2 regions of the Leifsonia sp. genome follow, and region 1 is predicted to be linked to the other one. Evidence: predicted binding sites of a transcription regulator. Region 1 holds the regulator's gene; the other holds the start of a gene.
What was found. The regulator LexA, encoded in region 1, represses DNA repair genes until DNA is damaged. The targets are predictions, from matches to a motif close to TCGAACANNTGTTCGA.
Positions count from the first base shown of each region.

Region 2: uvrA (excinuclease ABC subunit UvrA) is a predicted target of LexA. The motif match lies at 2,091-2,106, and genes of this name have one in related genera.

Region 1 covers NZ_JBQCGZ010000100.1:12,000-15,402, reverse strand. The annotation lists gene ACTHMF_RS11010 (histidinol-phosphate transaminase) at 1-800, opposite strand, end outside; gene ACTHMF_RS11005 (LysM peptidoglycan-binding domain-containing protein) at 938-1,351, opposite strand; gene lexA (transcriptional repressor LexA) at 1,587-2,261, shown strand; gene ACTHMF_RS10995 (metallopeptidase family protein) at 2,330-2,680, opposite strand; gene metE (5-methyltetrahydropteroyltriglutamate--homocysteine S-methyltransferase) at 2,734-3,403, opposite strand, start outside.
Region 2 covers NZ_JBQCGZ010000030.1:10,960-14,362, reverse strand. The annotation lists gene uvrA (excinuclease ABC subunit UvrA) at 1-1,986, opposite strand, end outside; gene ACTHMF_RS02965 (hypothetical protein) at 2,177-2,737, opposite strand; gene ACTHMF_RS02960 (DUF58 domain-containing protein) at 2,734-3,403, opposite strand, start outside.

The DNA.
Region 1 (3,403 bases):
GCGAGCGCGCCGAGGGCGGCCGCCTGCGTGATGGCGGACAGGTGGTACGGCAGGCGGACGAGCCGCAGCGCGTCGACGACGGCGGGGTCGGCGGCGAGGTAGCCGACGCGGGCGCCCGCGAACGCGAACGCCTTGCTCATGGTGCGGGAGATCAGCAGGCGCGGGCGGCCGGGCAGCAGCGTGAGCGCGGACGGCTCGCCCTCCGGCATGAACTCCGCGTACGCCTCGTCGACGATCACGATGCCGCGGGCGGCGTCGTACGCGGCCTCGATGGTGGCGAGGGACAGCGGCGTGCCGGTCGGGTTGTTCGGCGAGCACAGGATCACGATGTCCGGGTCGAGCCGCGCGATCTGCTCGGCCGCCGTCTCGGGGCTGAGTTCGAACCCGGCGTCGCGGCGCGCGGCGATCCAGTCCGTCCCGGTGCCCGAGGCGAGCAGCGGGTACATGGAGTACGTGGGCGCGAAGCCGAGGAGGCTTCGGCCGGGGCCGCCGAACGCCTGCAGGATGTGCTGCAGGACCTCGTTGGATCCGTTGGCCGCCCAGATGTTCTCGGCGGTGAGCCCGTGGCCGAGGTAGCCGGCGAAGGCCGTCCGCAGCTCGGTGAACTCGCGGTCGGGGTACCGGTTGACCCCGCCGATCGCGGCGGCGACCCGCGCGACGATGTCGGCGGCGACGTCCTCGGGAACCGGATGCGTGTTCTCGTTCACGTTCAGCGCGACGGGGACGACCTTCTGCGGCGCACCGTACGGGGTGCGACCGCGCAGGTCGTCGCGGATCGGGAGATCGGAGAGAGAGGTCACCGTTCCATGGTAGTCAGCGCCGCCCCCGCGTTACGCCGCGCTCCCCCACCGGCTCGCGAGGGGCGAGTCGTCGTCGCTTCCGGACCGCGAAAGCGACAAGTACGTGCCCCTCGGCGCCTTCCGGCCGGGCAGCGCGCTCAGTGCGCGTACTGCGTCGGGATGGCGAGGTCCTGGCCGGGCGAGACCACCGCGGAGTCCAGGCCGTTGAGGGTGACGAGCGCGGCGATCACGTCGCGCGGGTCGGCGTTGGGGGCGATGCGCTCGGCGACGGTCCAGAGGGAGTCGCCGGACTCGACAGTGACGTGCTGGAAGGAGACGTGCGTGCGGTCGCCGGAGGCGGCGGCTCCGCCACCGTTGAGCGCGAAGACGAAGGCGCCGATGACGATCGGCAGGGCGACGAGCGCGGTGAGGACCGCGCGGCCGCGGCGGGTGAGGCGCAGCCGGACGCGTGCGCCGGACGGCTGGGCGGTGGTGCGGGCCGGAGCGGCATCCGCGGCGGAGAGAAACGCTGCGTCGATGACCGCCCCGTGGCTGAGCGCTGTGCTGCTCATGGTCGTGACCTCCTCAGGCCTCTTGCGAAGCTTTGTTCCGAATGTATCTTCGAATGTTCGAAACCGCAAGAGCGAGGCCGCGAAGGAATTCCGCATGAATTTCGAGACACACTCGAACACATGTTTGTTCTGCCGCTGCATCGTGGATACAGTTTCGATTGTCTGGGGTTCAGGTAACCAGGCACCACCGACATTCGGGTCCGCCGGGTGCGGCGACGGTCACGAAGGGACGAGCGTGTCGAACGAGAATCAGGCTCCGCGGGGCACCAGGAGGCGCAAGAACCTCAGCGAGAAGCAGCTCGCGATCCTCGACGTGATCCAGCGCTCGGTCAGCCAGCGCGGCTATCCGCCGAGCATGCGCGAGATCGGCGACGCCGTCGGCCTCTCCTCCCTGTCCTCCGTCACCCACCAGCTGAACCAGCTCGAGCTGAGCGGCTACCTGCGCCGCGACCCCAACCGCCCGCGCGCCCTCGAGATCCTGATCGACCTGCCGTCCGCCCCCACTCCGGACTTCGAGAACCAGACCCCGGTCGGCGACGCCGCGATGGTCCCTCTGGTCGGCCGCATCGCCGCCGGCGTGCCGATCACCGCCGAGCAGCAGGTGGACGAGGTCTTCCCGCTCCCCCGTCAGCTGGTCGGGAACGGCGAGCTGTTCATGCTCAAGGTGGTCGGCGAGTCGATGATCGACGCGGCCATCTGCGACGGCGACTGGGTGGTCGTCCGCGCGCAGAACACGGCCGAGAACGGGGACATCGTCGCCGCCATGCTCGACGAGGAGGCGACGGTCAAGGTGTTCCGCCAGCGCGACGGCCACACCTGGCTGCTGCCCCGCAACTCCAACTTCGAGCCCATCCTCGGCGACTACGCCCAGGTCCTCGGCAAAGTCGTGGCCGTCCTCCGCGCCGTCTAGCAGTCGAGTACGCAGGAAGTCCGGATCTGAATCGGTTCAGGTCCGGACTTTCTGCGTACTCGCCCGCGTCAGGCCCAGCCGAGGTCGTGGAGGCGGGCGTCGGTGAGGCCGAAGTAGTGGCCGATTTCATGGACGAGGGTGACGCGCACCCGGCCGCGCAGCTCCTCGACGGTGGAGCAGCTGGCCTCGAGGTTGTTGCGGAACAGCGTGATCCGGTCCGGCAGCTCGCCGAAGCCGTACACCCCGCGCCGCGTTAGCGGGTGCCCGCTGTACAGCCCGAACAGCCGCGGCCTCGCGCCCGCCGGCTGGTCCTGGATCAGGATGGCGACGTTCTCCAGCGGCCGGACCATGTCCTCCGGCAGCGCGTCGAACACCTCGCCCACCAGCGCCTCGAACTCGGCGTCCGTGATCCGCACCATGCGTCCATCCTGACGCACGGCGCGGATCACGGCACGCGTGGAACGCGCGGAGGTCAGACCTGCGCGCCCGCCGTCGCCCGCACGCCCCGCGTCGCCTCGACGATGTTGCGCAGCGACGCCACCGTCTCGTCGTAGCCGCGCGTCTTCAGGCCGCAGTCCGGGTTCACCCAGAGCTGACGGCCGGGGATCGCGCTGAGCGCCGTCTGCAGCAGCTCGGTCACCTCGGCGACCGACGGCACGCGCGGCGAGTGGATGTCGTACACGCCGGGGCCGATGCCGTGCTCGAAGCCCGAGCGCTGGATGTCATGCACGACCTCCATGCGGCTGCGCGCCGCCTCGATGCTCGTGACATCGGCGTCCAGGTTCCTGATCGCGTCGATCACGACGCCGAACTCCGAGTAACAGAGGTGGGTGTGGATCTGCGTGGCGTCCGCGACACCGGAGGTCGCGAGCCGGAACGAGCCGACCGACCACTCCAGGTACTCGGGCTGCGCCGCACGCTTGAGCGGCAGCAGCTCGCGCAGCGCCGGCTCGTCCACCTGGACGACGCGGATGCCCGCCGCCTCCAGGTCGGCGATCTCGTCGCGCAGCGCGAGCGCGACCTGCCGCGCGGTCTCGCCGAGCGGCTGGTCGTCGCGCACGAACGACCACGCGAGGATCGTGACCGGCCCGGTCAGCATCCCCTTGACCGGCTTCGCCGTGAGCGACTGCGTGTACGTCGAC
Region 2 (3,403 bases), on a different contig from region 1:
GTCGTTGACCAGCGAGGACTTCCCGGAGCCGGAGACGCCGGTCACGGCGACGAACGCGCCGAGCGGGAAGTCCACCGTGACCTTCTTGAGGTTGTTGGCCTCCGCGTCCACGACCCGGAGCACGCGCTTCTTGTCGATCTTCCTGCGCTTCTCCGGCACCACGATCTCGCGCCGGCCGGCCAGGTAGTCGCCGGTGAGCGAGTCGGTGTTCGCGAGCAGCTCGTCGTACGAGCCGGAGTGCACGACGTGGCCGCCGTTGACGCCGGCGCCAGGGCCGATGTCGACGATCCAGTCGGCGGTGCGGATGGTGTCCTCGTCGTGTTCGACGACGATGAGCGTGTTACCCAGGTCGCGCAGCGCGACGAGGGTGTCGATCAGCCGGCGGTTGTCGCGCTGGTGCAGGCCGATGCTCGGCTCGTCCAGCACGTAGAGGACGCCGGTCAGCCCGGAGCCGATCTGGGTCGCCAGGCGGATGCGCTGGGCCTCGCCGCCGGAGAGCGTCGCGGCCGCGCGAGCCAGGTCGAGGTAGCTCAAGCCGACCTGGATGAGGAAGTCGAGGCGGATCTTGATCTCGCGCAGCACCTGCGCGCCGATCTTCTGCTCGCGCTCGGTCAGGTGCAGCTTCTCCATGAACGCGCGCGCGTCGCTCAGGCTGAGCAGCGACGCGTCGGCGATGGACGTGCCGTGGATGAGCACGGACAGCACCTCGGGCTTGAGGCGCTTGCCGTTGCACACCGGGCACGGCACCTCGCGCAAGTACTCCGCCCAGCGCGCGCGCTGCGTGTCCGTCTCCGCCTGCAGGTACTGGCGCTCGATGTAGGGCACGACGCCCTCGAAGCCGGAGGTGTACGACATCTCGCGCCCGTAGCGGTTCTTCCAGCGCACCTTGACCTCGAAGTTGTCGCCGTGCAGCACCGCGTCCTGCACGTCCTTCGGCAGCTTCTTCCACGGCGTCTTGAGCGAGAACTTCAGGTCGCGGGCCAGGCCGTCGAGCAGCTTCTCGTAGTAGTTGAACAGGCCCTTGCCCTGGGTGGTCCACGGCACGATGACGCCCTCGGCGATGCTCAGCTCGTCGTCGCCGAGCAGCAGGTCGTCGTCGACGGACATGCGGGTGCCGAGGCCGGAGCACTCCGGACACGCGCCGAACGGCGCGTTGAACGAGAACGTGCGCGGCTCGATCTCGGTGAGCTGGATGGGGTGGCCGTTCGGGCAGGAGAGCTTCTCGCTGAACGACTGCCACGCCGCGGGGCCCTCGCGGTCGACGTAGTTGACCTGCACCAGGCCGTCGGTCAGCCGAAGCGCCGTCTCCAGCGAGTCGGTGAGCCGGCCGAGGATGTCCGGGCCGGCGACCAGGCGGTCCACCACGACCGAGATGTCGTGCTTGTACTGCTTCTTGAGCGTCGGCGGATCGCTCAGCTGGATCTGCTCGCCGTCGACCAGCGCGCGCGAGTACCCGCTGGCGGCCAGCTCCTTGAAGAGGTCGACGAACTCGCCCTTCTTCTGCGAGACGACCGGGCTGACGACCATGTACCTGGTGCCCTGCTCGAGCTCCATCAGCTGGTCGGCGATCTGCTGCACCGTCTGGCGCTGGATCTTCTCGCCGCAGACCGGGCAGTGCGGCACGCCGATGCGCGCCCAGAGCAGACGCATGTAGTCGTATATCTCGGTGATGGTGCCGACCGTCGACCGCGGGTTCCGGTTGGTCGACTTCTGGTCGATCGAGACCGCGGGGCTCAGGCCCTCGATGAAGTCGACGTCCGGACGGTCCACCTGACCGAGGAACTGCCGCGCGTACGCGGACAGCGACTCCACGTACCGGCGCTGCCCCTCCGCGAAGATCGTGTCGAACGCGAGCGACGACTTGCCAGAGCCCGAGAGCCCGGTGAAGACCACGAGCGAGTCGCGCGGGATCTCCAGGTCGACGTTGTGGAGGTTGTGGACGCGCGCTCCGCGCACGCTGAGGTGCGAACCCACGACCTTACCCATGTTCCCCTGACGATTGCTGCTCACTCGTTCCATTCTCCGCTATTTCCGTCCCGCGCCCAGAAGTGTTCGCCCACCGCGCACCCGTTCCGGACACGCACGGCGAATCGAAGCTTTGTTCGAGTCTATCGTGTCCCGGGCAGGATGCGGCCCGCACGCGCGAGCATACGACCGGCCACCGACATTCGGCTGATCAGTCCCCGGGCCGGGTCAGCAGCAGCGCCGCGAGCAGGACCACCAGCCCGGCGATGGCGGCTCCCGAGACGATCGCCAGCCACGGGGCGAGCGGCGGGCGCGCGATCGACAGCAGGACGACCGCGACGGCCTGGACCGGCACCTGGACGGCGATCAGCCGCCGCAACGACGGCAGCAGCACGGCGGGCTGCAGGCGCGCGAGCGCAGGGACGGCGAGGATCCACGAGGCCAGAACGTGGAGAACGTGGACGGCGGCGATCACCGCGAGCAGCCGCGGCGTGAGCCGCCCGGGCTCGAGGAGGGTCGAGAAGGCGAGCACCGCGATGAGGACCCAGGCGACGCGATAGCGGGGCACGGCGACGGCGACAGCGGTGAGCGCGACGGCGATCGCGGGCCACGGCCCGCTCGGCGCCGTGGTGACGGCGAGTGGCACCGCCACCAGGCCGAAGGCGACCCGGAGCGACCACGCGGGGATGGTGCGGCCGAGGTCGGGCGCGGACTCGTCGGGCGCTGGTGCGGGCTCGGTCCACGCCGCCTCGCTCATCGCCGCCTCGCTCATCGCCGCCTCGCCGGGACGGCCATCCTGCGCAGGAGCACGTCCCGCTCCTCCGACGCCCAGACCAGCACCTCGGCGCCCGCTGCGCGCAACCGGTCGAGCCGCAGCCGGCGTTCGAGGTCGACCATCCGCAGCGCCAGCTGGTCGCGGCCCGGCAGGTCGTCGGCGGTCCTGGAGGGCAGCACGTCGACGGCGATCACGCGGTGCCCCGCCGCCCGCCAGGTGAGGGCGAGTCGCGCAGCCTGGTCGTCGAGGAAGGTGGAGAGCACGAACACCACCGCGCCCTGGGCCAGCCGCGGCGCCCTGGCGCGCTCGCTCGCCGAACCGTGCGCGCTCGTGAGCTCCAGCGCGCGCAGCACGCGCTGCAGATGCCGCGCCCCGGCGCGCGGCGGGAGCGCCCTGGCCGGGTCGGAGAGGTCGTCGAAGCCGACGCGGTCCGCCTCGGCCGCGTAGGCGCGGGCGAGGGAGGTCGCCGCCTCGCGCGCGAGGTCGAGCGAGGTGACGCCGGACCGCGGGTACGGCACCGACCAGTCCGCGACGGCGCCCGGGACGTCGTCCCTCGCATCCACCACCAGCTGGACCGCCGCGTCCGAGGTCGCCGTGGTGCGCCGGACGTACAGCTCCCCCGGCCGCTGCGCCAGCCTGGCCGTCGCCTTCCAGTCGATGCGG